Regions from separate parts of the Streptomyces sp. NBC_00663 genome, predicted to be linked through region 1. Evidence: riboswitches for the same ligand, from Rfam matches in the RefSeq annotation. Region 1 holds a riboswitch; the other holds the start of a gene.
What was found. A riboswitch is a leader RNA that binds a small molecule or an ion and turns the genes downstream of it on or off. The one in region 1 is predicted to bind S-adenosylmethionine.
Positions count from the first base shown of each region.

Region 2: it holds a riboswitch for S-adenosylmethionine, as region 1 does, so the genes downstream of both, thrC (threonine synthase) here and OG866_RS31905 (aminotransferase class V-fold PLP-dependent enzyme) in region 1, are expected to answer to the same signal.

Region 1 is NZ_CP109027.1:7,049,275-7,054,909, forward strand. It holds gene qcrB (cytochrome bc1 complex cytochrome b subunit) at 1-1,605, shown strand, start outside; gene trpD (anthranilate phosphoribosyltransferase) at 1,741-2,805, shown strand; SAM riboswitch class IV at 2,881-2,997, shown strand; gene OG866_RS31905 (aminotransferase class V-fold PLP-dependent enzyme) at 3,143-4,504, shown strand; gene OG866_RS31910 (serine/threonine-protein kinase) at 4,579-5,635, shown strand, end outside.
Region 2 is NZ_CP109027.1:5,325,866-5,331,500, reverse strand. It holds gene OG866_RS24290 (cold-shock protein) at 274-480, opposite strand; gene OG866_RS24285 (MoaD/ThiS family protein) at 932-1,207, opposite strand; gene thrC (threonine synthase) at 1,319-2,605, opposite strand; SAM riboswitch class I at 2,624-2,779, opposite strand; gene OG866_RS24275 (glucosyl-3-phosphoglycerate synthase) at 2,930-3,874, shown strand; gene OG866_RS24270 (alpha,alpha-trehalose-phosphate synthase (UDP-forming)) at 3,949-5,337, shown strand; gene otsB (trehalose-phosphatase) at 5,313-5,635, opposite strand, start outside.

The DNA of each region.
Region 1 (5,635 bases):
CGCGGGCAGGCCCCGGCCGGCGAGAAGCTCGCCGACTGGGCCGACGGCCGGCTGGGGATCTACTCCCTGGCCAAGGCCAACATGCGCAAGATCTTCCCCGACCACTGGTCGTTCATGCTGGGTGAGATCTGCCTGTACGCCTTCATCATCATCATCCTCACGGGTGTGTACCTGACGCTGTTCTTCCACCCGTCGATGAACGAGGTGGAGTACCACGGCAGCTACGTCCCGTTGCAGGGACAGCTGATGTCCGAGGCGTTCAACTCGACCATGCACATCTCCTTCGATGTGCGCGGTGGTCTGCTGATCCGGCAGATCCATCACTGGGCGGCGCTGATCTTCCTCGCCGGCATGTTCGTGCACATGATGCGCGTCTTCTTCACGGGTGCGTTCCGCAAGCCGCGTGAGGTCAACTGGCTGTTCGGCTTCCTGCTGTTCGTCCTGGGCATGTTCACCGGCTTCACCGGTTACTCGCTCCCTGACGACCTGCTCTCCGGCACCGGTGTCCGCTTCATGGAGGGCGCGATCCTGTCCGTGCCGATCGTCGGCACGTACCTGTCGTTCTTCCTCTTCGGCGGCGAGTTCCCGGGCGGCGACTTCGTGGCCCGCTTCTACTCGATCCATGTGCTGCTGCTGCCGGGCATCATGCTCGGCCTCATGGTCGGCCACCTGATCCTGGTGTTCGTCCACAAGCACACGCAGTACGCGGGCCCCGGCAAGACCAACAAGAACGTCGTCGGCATGCCGCTGTTCCCGGTGTACACCGCCAAGGCCGGAGGCTTCTTCTTCCTGGTCTTCGGTGTCATCTCGGCCATCGCGGCGATCGCCTCGATCAACCCGATCTGGTCCATGGGCCCCTACCGTCCGGACCAGGTGTCCACGGGCGCCCAGCCCGACTGGTACATGGGCTTCTCCGAGGGCCTGATCCGTGTCATGCCGGGCTGGGAGATCAACTTCTGGGGTCACACGCTCGTCCTGGGTGTGTTCATCCCGCTGGTGATCTTCCCGCTGGTCCTGGTGGCCATCGCGGTCTACCCGTTCATCGAGGCCTGGGTCACCGGCGACCGGCGCGAGCACCACATCCTGGACCGCCCGCGCAACGCCCCGACCCGCACGGCCTTCGGCGTCGCGTGGATCACCTGGTACATGGTGCTGCTCGTCGGTGGTGGAAACGACCTCTGGGCCACCCACTTCCACCTGTCGATCAACTCGATCACCTGGTTCGTCCGTGTGGCGTTCTTCGTCGCGCCGGTGCTCGCGTTCATCGTCACCAAGCGGATCTGCCTGGGCCTCCAGCGCCGCGACAAGGACAAGGTGCTGCACGGCCGCGAGTCCGGCATCATCAAGCGCCTGCCGCACGGTGAGTTCATCGAGGTGCACGAGCCGCTCAGCCAGGACGCGCTGCACACGCTCACCGCGCACGAGCAGTACAAGCCGGCCGAGATCGGCCCGACGGTCGACGACAACGGCGTCGAGCGCAAGGTGAAGGGCTCCGAGAAGCTGCGCGTCAAGCTCAGCGAGGCGTACTTCGGCGACGAGTCGCAGATCGCCAAGCCCACCGTCGAGGAGTACAAGGAGATCACGAGCGGCCACGGCCACCACTGATCGCTGCGCTCGCCACGCGCTGTGCAAGGGCCCCCGTCCGGTCTTCGGACGGGGGCCCTTCTCCGTGCCCGGGGCTGGATAGGGTGGGGTCAAACATCTGTTGAACCCTGTTGTACGACACCCAGGAGCGGCCGTATGAGCGCTGTGACCCCCGCTGGAGGCGACACCGCGGCGGGCCGTTCCTGGCCCGAGGTCCTGAACGCCCTGCTGTACGGCCGTGACCAGAGCGCCGCCGCGACCGCCTGGGCGATGGACCAGATCATGCGCGGCGAGGCGACGGACGCGCAGATCGCCGGGTTCGTGGTGGCCCTGCGGGCCAAGGGCGAGACGGTCGAGGAGATCACCGGGCTCGTCCAGGCGATGTACGAGCACGCCAATGTGATCGAGGTGTCCGGGCGGACCGTCGACATCGTCGGCACCGGCGGCGACGGCGCGAAGACGGTGAACATCTCCACGATGTCCTCCCTCGTGGTGGCCGGCACCGGCGCGAAGGTCGTCAAGCACGGCAACCGGGCGGCCTCGTCGGCGTCGGGTTCCTCGGACGTCCTGGAGAAGCTGGGCGTCAACCTCGACCTCACCCCGCAGCGGGTGGCCGAGGTGGCCGAGGAGGCCGGCATCACCTTCTGCTTCGCTATCAAATTCCACCCGGCGCTGCGTCACGCGGGCGCCGCCCGCGGCCAGTTGGGCATCCGTACGGTGTTCAACGCGCTGGGCCCGCTGACCAACCCCGCGAAGGTCAGGGCGCAGGCGGTGGGCGTCGCCGACCCGCTGATGGCGCCGATCGTCGCCGGGGTCTTCGCCGAGCGCGGCAACTCCTCGCTGGTCTTCCGCGGTGACGACGGCCTCGACGAGCTGACGACGACGTCCACCTCCCGGGTGTGGGTCGTGCGCGACGGCAAGGTCACCGAGGAGGCCTTCGACCCGCGTGACGTCGGCATCGAGCTGGTGCCGGTGGAGGCGCTGCGGGGTGGCGACCCGGCGTTCAACGCGGACGTGGCGCGCAGACTCCTCGACGGCGAGACGGGTCCGGTCCGGGACGCGGTCCTGCTGAACTCGGCGGCGGCGCTCGTCGCGCTGGAGCCGACCGGGGCGTCCCTGGCGGACCAGCTGCGGGACGGGATGGCGAAGGCCGCGGAGTCCATCGACTCCGGCGCGGCCAAGCGGACTCTGGAGCGCTGGGTGGCGGCCAGCAACCGGTAGCCGGTATCGATGGTCGTCCCGCGATCCGGACGCGGGTTGCGGGACGACGATCACATCGCGTACGTTCCTGTACCAGGTCATGAGTGACAGTCATGAGGCCCCGGCCGACTGTCCGGCAACCCTCCGTCCGTGGCGGGGTGCCCCGGGTGAAGACCAGGCCGTAGGCAGCGAGGTCTACGGCAAGCGCGGGCCCCTCTCGAAACCAGGGGTCCTGGTCGTTCGAGGGAGTCTTCCGTGAGCAAGCGAATGCGATAGGGCCGCCGAGCCCCGCCTCCGCGCACCCTTTTCCTCTTCCCCGCATGCCCTGCTTCAGCATGCCCTCTCACGGGAGTCCCCCATGTCTGTCTCCACCGCTGCCGCCACCCGGACCATTTGCTCTCCGCTGCCCGTTCTGGGCCGGGATGTCACCGTCCCGCTCGTCACCGGTGGCGAGGTCACCTACGCGGCCCTCGACTACGCGGCCAGCGCGCCGGCCCTCCAGCGGGTCTGGGACGACGTGGCGGCCTACGCGCCCTACTACGGCAGCGTCCACCGCGGTGCCGGGTACCTGTCGCAGCTGTCGACCGACCTCTTCGAGAACGCCCGGAACACCGTCGCCGAGTTCCTCGGCTGCCGCGAGGGCGACCAGGTCGTCTTCACCCGGTCCACCACCGACTCGCTCAACCTGCTCGCCGCCGCCCTGCCCGCCGACTGCCAGGTCTTCGTCTTCGAGACCGAGCACCACGCCTCGCTGCTGCCCTGGCGCGACGCCCGGGTGACCTACCTCGACGCCCCCCGCACCCACCAGCAGGCCGTGGAGACCCTGGAGCAGGCCCTCGCCGACCGCGACCCGTACGGCCCCGCCCTGGTCTGTGTGACCGGCGCCTCCAACGTCACCGGCGAGCTGTGGCCGGTGCGCGAGCTGGCCGCCGCCGCCCATGCGCACGGCGCCCGGATCGTCCTCGACGCCGCCCAGCTCGCCCCGCACCACGCGGTGTCCGTCGCCGACCTCGACGTCGACTGGGTCGCCTTCTCCGGCCACAAGCTGTACGCCCCCTTCGGCTCCGGCGTCCTCGCCGGCCGCGCCGACTGGCTGACCGCCGCCGAGCCCTACCTCGCCGGCGGCGGCGCCAGCCGCAAGGTCACCCGGCGCGAGGACGGCGGCGTGGACGTGGAGTGGCACGAGAACGCGGCCCGCCACGAGGCCGGCTCCCCGAACGTCATCGGCGCCTACTCCATCGCCTCCGCCTGCAAGGCGCTGACCGAGGCCGGCTTCGACACCCTCGTCGCCCGCGAGCAGTACCTGATCGAGAAGGTCAGGAGCGGCCTCGCCGACGTTCCCGAGGTCCGGATCCTCTCCCTCTTCGGCGACGACGCCCCCCGCGTCGGCGTCCTCTCCTTCGTCGTCGAGGGCTGGAACAGCTCCCACTTCGCCGCCGCCCTCTCCGCCGAGTACGGCATCGGCGTCCGCGACGGCCTCTTCTGCGCTCACCCCCTCGTCCGCACCCTGCTCGGCAGCGACCCGCAGACCCAGGGCGAGTGCGGCGCCCCCGAGGCCGCGCCCGGCGAGAAGTCCCTCAACGCCATCCGCGTCAGCTTCGGCGCGGGCACGCCGGACGAGCATGTCGAGCGGTTCGTGAACGCCGTGCGCGAGCTGGTGAGCGACGGTGCGAAGTGGCGGTACCGGACCGAGGACGGACGGTGCGTCCCCGCCGTCTGACCGGCTGACCGGCTGGGCGGCGGTTGCCGATACCCTCCCCTACGGCGTTCGTACGACACACAGGGGGAGCGGGAGTGCAGGCGCTGCGCGCGACGGATCCACGCAGGGTCGGCCCGTACGAGGTACGGGGCCGGCTCGGCTCGGGCGGCATGGGCGAGGTGTATCTCGCCGAGTCACGGACCGGGCTGCGGCTGGCGGTGAAGGTCGTACGGCCCGAGTACGCCCAGGACCGCACCTTCCGCGCCCGGTTCCGGCAGGAGGTGCGGGCGGCGCAGACCGTCGGCGGGGCGGGCACGTACACCGCGCGCGTGGTCGACGCCGACCCGGAGGGCGAGCACCCGTGGATGGCCACGGAGTTCGTGGACGGGCCGAATCTGCGGGACGCGGTCATGGACGGCGGGGCACTGCCCGAGCAGGCGGTGCGGGTGCTGGGGGCCGCGCTGGGTGAGGCGCTGGGCGCGATCCATGCGCGGGGCATGGTCCACCGGGACCTGAAGCCCTCCAACATCCTGCTGGCGCCGGACGGTCCGCGGGTCATCGACTTCGGGATCGTACGGGCCCTCGAAGCCACGGCGATGACCCGTACGGGCGCGATCGTGGGCTCGGTCGGCTATGTCTCGCCCGAGCAGATCCGCAACGGTGGCAAGGTCGGCCCGCCGAGCGACGTCTTCTCCCTCGGCGCGGTCCTCGCGTACGCGGCGAGCGGGCGCGAGCCCTTCGGCGAGGGCCAGGACTCGGTGATCCTGCTGCGCATCCTGACCCGGGACTTCGACCTGACGGGCGTACCGGAGGAACTGCTGCCGCTGGTGGAGGCGTGCCTCAGGGACGAGCCGGGGCAGCGGCCGATGCCGAAGGACGTCGTCGAGGCCGTGGGGGGTTCGCCGCGCGGCGGACTGCATCCTGGCTGGTACACGGGTGCGGGCCCGGAGCCCGAGGCTTCTCGGGGAGGCGAACTCTGGCTTCCCGAGCGGGAGTCGGGAGAGCGGGAGAGCCGGGTCGAGTACATGGCGCCGGTGCCGGAGACGCCTGACGTGGTGCGGCCCGAGGCCGAGGTGGCGGAGACACCTCAGGCTGCGCCGCCCGAGGCCGAGGTGGCGGACGTACGGCCCTCGCGGCGCGGGCTGCTGCGCC
Region 2 (5,635 bases), 1.7 Mb from region 1:
GCTCGCACACCTCGTGGTTCCTTGCCCCACCTGGCCTGCGGGCCTCACCGACCCGGTCCTTCTTTGTCACTCTCACCTTCAGAGTGCTAACGCCAATAATTAGCACTCGGCATGGTCGAGTGCAAGCGCCGCTCAGGGACCGGCCAGGCGCCGCAAGGGCTCCGCGCAGGCCACAGGGGGTCCCGGGCACGCCGAAGGGCCCGCACCCATGACTCCCCATGAGGTGCGGGCCCTTCAAAGAAGAACGTCGCTGCTAATCAGTCGGCGCGTGCTTCAGCCGGTCGCCAGCCGGACCATGTCCGCCTGCGGCCCCTTCTGGCCCTGCGAGATCTCGAAATCGACCCGCTGGCCCTCTTCCAGGGTGCGGTACCCGTCCATCTGGATCGCGCTGTAGTGGACGAAAACATCCGCACCACCGTCGACCGCGATGAAGCCGTACCCCTTCTCCGCGTTGAACCACTTGACGGTGCCCTGAGCCATGCCTAACTCCCCTATTACTGGCCCTTGCACAGATCCACACTTCGCGGATCCGGGTCAGACCTCACCCCCCACGGATTGGGGGCGTGCGCCGGAACGCGTCGACCGCGGCTGAATGTATCTGTCCAACTGCCGTCTGCAACAGGTCAATCGGACGAGAATTCTGGACGTGCGGGGTCCGGAATGTAGTGAGAATTCGCCCGAATTCGGGGCAAGTCGGGCCTCATAAAAGGCACAAGACGCGCAAAAGAACCGCACACTTTGGCTGCTTCTCGTCGCAAGTGGAGCAGGAACTCATATGCGTGTGGCATGGGGGCGCAGCAGCTTCCCCAACTGTACCGCGCTCAACCATAGAGAATTGCCCCCTCCGTTTCTCTCACGGAGGGGGCAATTCGTTGAACTCTCGGTAATCGGCCTTACCGACGGTAATGATCGGTCATTCGGTCAGCTTGACTCAGCCGCCGGCGACGGCCGGGATGATCGAGACGCCGGCACCGTCCGGGGTGGCGGTCTCCAGGCCCTGCTCGAAGCGGACGTCGTCGTCGTTGACGTACACGTTGACGAACCGGCGCAGCTTGCCCTGGTCGTCGAGCACGCGGGCGGCGATACCCGTGTGGTTCTTCTCCAGGTCGGCGATGACGTCGGCGAGGGTCGAGCCCTCGGCGGCGACCTCGGCCTGCCCGCCGGTGTAGGTGCGCAGGATGGTGGGGATGCGGACGGTGACGCTCATTTTCAAGACCTCCGGTCAGGTAGTCGCCCTCAGGGGCGCGGGGCTGTATTGACTTGCGGCTACCGCCGCCTGGGCGCGACCAGCCCCCACCGGCCCGCAGACGAACAACGACTAAGCGAGACCAGCCTCGCGGAACGAATCAAGGTTGGGGCGAATCGTCGCGGTCAGCCCCGTCCCGGCCACCGCATCCAGCGTCTTGAGCCCATCGCCGGTGTTCAGCACCACCGTCGTCAACGTCGGATCCAGCAGCCCGTTCTCGATCAGCTTGCGGGTCACGCCGACCGTCACGCCACCGGCCGTCTCCGCGAAGATGCCCTCCGTGCGGGCCAGCAGCTTGATCGCGTCGACGATCTGCTCGTCGTTCACGTCCTCCACCGCACCGCCGGTGCGACGCGCGATGTCGAGGACGTAGGGGCCGTCGGCCGGGTTGCCGATGGCGAGGGACTTGGCGATGGTGTTCGGCTTCTGGGGACGAACGACGTCGTGGCCCGCCTTGTAGGCGACCGACACCGGCGAGCACCCCTCCGCCTGCGCACCGAAGATCTTGTACGGCTTGTCCTCGACGAGGCCGAGCTTGATCAGCTCCTGGAGCCCCTTGTCGATCTTCGTCAGCTGGGAGCCGGAGGCGATCGGCACGACCAGCTGGTCCGGCAGCCGCCAGCCGAGCTGCTCGCAGATCTCGTACGCGAGGGTCTTGGAGCCCTCGGCGTAGTACGGCCGCAGGTTGACGTTGACGAAGCCCCAGCCCTCACCGGCCGGATCGCCGATCAGCTCGGAGCAGAAGCGGTTCACGTCGTCGTAGTTGCCCTCGATGCCGACGAGCTCACCGCCGTAGACCGCGGCCATGACGACCTTGCCCTGCTCCAGGTCGTGCGGGATGAACACGCAGGAGCGGAAGCCGGCGCGGGCGGCGGCGGCGCCGACGGCACCCGCGAGGTTGCCGGTGGAGGAGCAGGAGAGGGTGGTGAAGCCGAAGACCCGGGCGGCCTCGATGGCCTGGGCGACGACGCGGTCCTTGAAGGAGTGCGTCGGGTTGCCGGAGTCGTCCTTCACGAACAGCTTGCCGGCCTCGACACCCAGCTCACGGGCCAGGTTGTCGGCCTGGACGAGCTTGGTCCAGCCGGGGTTGATGTTGGGCTTGTCGGCCACGTCCGCGGGGACGGGCAGCAGCGGCGCGTAGCGCCAGATGTTCGCGGGTCCCGCCTCGATCCGCTTGCGGAGCTCCTCGGCGTCGTAGGCGGAGAAGTCGTACGCGATCTCGAGCGGGCCGAAACACTCCTCGCAGGCGAAGACCGGGCCGAGAGGCACCCGGTGACCGCATTCGCGGCAGCTGAGCGCCGCGGCGGGGCCGAGGTCGACGGTGGTTCCGGTGGTGTTTGCGACAGTCTGCGCAGCCATGAGAGGCGAGGCCCTTTCTCCTCATCTTCCTCACGACGCATCTCGCCGTGAGACGGATTTGGCACCTTCCCGAGTCGGGAGCCTCGCGGAGCGATCAACAATGATCTACGAGTACCGACTGGAGGGTTGCCGGGGCTTCATCGGGCCGTATCCCTCTGCCCCTCTGGATGAGCGGTATGAAGTTGTGAACGTCGGACCATCCAGGACATGTGATGGTCATCCGCGTTGTTCAAGACTGTAACCGACGAGGTGGACAGTTGAGATAGACGTCCGAACCGCGAGATGGATCACAAGTAGTGGATCACAAGTAGAGGAGTCGCCTACGTGCTGGAAGAAGTCGAGCGCTGGCTGACCACCCGCTCCTGGTCCGTGACCGACCGGCCGCTCCACCAGATACTGGCCGCCAAGCAGCGCACGGGCCAGTCGGTCAGTGTGGTGCTGCCCGCGCTGAACGAGGAGGAGACGGTCGGCGACATCGTCGCGATCATCCGTCACGACCTCATGCAGCAGGTCCCGCTGGTCGACGAGATAGTCGTCGTCGACTCGGGGTCGAGCGACCGTACGGCGGAAGTGGCGGCCGCGGCCGGGGCCACGGTGGTGCACCGCGACGCGATCCTGCCCCGCCTGCCCGCCGTCCCCGGCAAGGGCGAGGTGCTGTGGCGCTCGCTGCTGGTGACCAGCGGCGACATCGTCTGTTTCATCGACGCCGACCTGAAGGAGTTCTCCTCCGACTTCGTCGCCGGGATCGTCGGCCCGCTGCTCACCGAACCCGGGGTCGACCTGGTCAAGGCCATGTACGACCGTCCGCTCGGCGGCGCCGCGGGCCAGGGCGGCCGGGTGACCGAGCTGATGGCCCGCCCGCTGCTGAACATGCACTGGCCGCAGCTGGCCGGTTTCGTCCAGCCGCTGGGCGGTGAGTACGCGGCCCGCCGCTCTCTGCTGGAGCAGCTGCCGTTCCCGGTCGGCTACGGCATCGAGCTCGGCATGCTCGTCGACGCCCTGCACCTCGTCGGCCTCGACGCGCTCGCCCAGGTCGACGTCGGTGTCCGCAAACACCGTCACCAGGACGGGCAGGCCCTCGGCCGGATGTCCGCCGCGATCTACCGCACCGCCCAGCTCCGGCTGGCCCGCGGCCACCTCGTCCGCCCCTCCCTCACCCAGTTCGAACGCGGCGAGACCGGCTTCGAGCCCCGCACCTACTCCGTGGACACGGAGGAACGCCCGCCGATGGCGGAGATCGCGGAGTACGCGACCCGCAAGGTGGCCTGAGCCTTGCGGTCGGGCGGGCCGCATCGGACCGGACGCACGTTTGAGTGTTCCGTGGCCGGGCTAGGTTGATCCGTATGGCTTCAACGTTCGGTGCTGCTCAGGTACTGGTGGCCTCCAACCGTGGCCCGGTCTCCTACGAGGTCCGGGCGGACGGCACGCTGTCCGCCCGGCGCGGTGGGGGTGGGCTGGTCTCGGGGCTGTCGGCGATCGGCTCCGACGCGGACGCCCTGTGGGTCTGCTCGGCGCTGAGCGACGGCGACCGCGAGGCGGTACGGCGCGGGGAGGGCGAGGCCGGCGTACGGATGCTCGACATCCCCGCCGGCGTGCACGCGGACGCGTACAACGGCATCGCCAACTCGGTCCTGTGGTTCGTCCACCATCTGCTGTACCAGACCCCGCTGGAACCGGTCTTCGACGCGGAGTTCCGGCGGCAGTGGGCGTCGTACGAGACCTACAACCGCGCCTTCGCCGAGGCGCTGGCGGCGGAGGCCGCGCGGGGCGCGGCGGTCGTGGTGCAGGACTACCACCTCACGCTGGTGCCGGGGATGCTGCGGGAGCTCCGCCCCGACCTGCGGATCGGTCACTTCTCGCACACCCCGTGGGCCCCGCCGGAGTACTTCCGGATGCTGCCGGACGACGTGGCCGAGCAGGTGCTGCGGGGCATGCTCGGCGCGGACCGGCTGGGGTTCCTGACCCGGCGCTGGGCATCCGCGTTCGAGGCGTGCGCGACGGAGATCGTCGGCGGGCTCGGGGACACCCGGGTCGGTGTGCACGGGCTCGGCGCGGACGCGGACTTCCTGCGCAAGCGGTCGCACGAGGCGGACGTGGCCGAGCGGATGGCGGCCCTGAGGACGGAGATCGGCGCGGGCCGCCGCACGATCGTCCGGGTCGACCGCACCGAGCTGTCGAAGAACATCGTCCGCGGTCTGCACGCGTACGAGCATCTGCTGGCGACCCGCCCCGAGTGGCGGGAGCGGGTCGTGCACGTGGCGTTCGCCTACCCCTCCCGGCAGGACCTCGCCGTCTACCGGGACTACACGGCCGAGGTGCAGCGCTTGGCGGACGAGATCAACTCGGCGTACGGAACGCCTGGTTGGGCCCCGGTGGTGCTGCACGTCAAGGACGACTTCGCCCGCTCCCTCGCCGCGTACCGGCTTGCCGACGTGGCCCTGGTCAACCCCATCCGCGACGGCATGAACCTGGTCGCGAAGGAGGTGCCGGTCGTCTCCGACGAGGGGTGCGCGCTGGTGCTGTCGCGGGAGGCGGGGGCGTACGAGGAGCTGGGCGAGGACGCGATCGTGGTCAATCCGTACGACGTGATCGGCACCGCCGACGCCCTGCACGAGGCGCTGACGATGGGGCCCGGGGAGCGGGCGGAGCGCACGAAGCGGCTCGCCGCCGCGGCCACGGCGTTGCCGCCCGCGCAGTGGTTCCTGGATCAGCTGGCGGCGTTGCGCTCCTGATCACCGGGGGAAGTTCCGGGAAGCTCTTCCGCCAGTCGCCGCAGCAGTCGTACCAACCCCGCCGGGCCGTCCACCACCAGGTCGGCCCGTTCCTTCAGCTCGGCCACCTCCTCGCTGCCGGTGCTGCACACCAGCAGCCCGGGGATCCCGTCGGAGCGGAGCTTGTCCACGGCGGCGAAGGCGGGGAGGTCTCCGAGGTCGTCGCCGGCGTAGAGCACGGCCTCGGCGCCCAGCTCATGGACGTACTCCGTCAGGGCCCGGCCCTTGTCCATGCCCGGCGGGCGGAGTTCGAGGACGA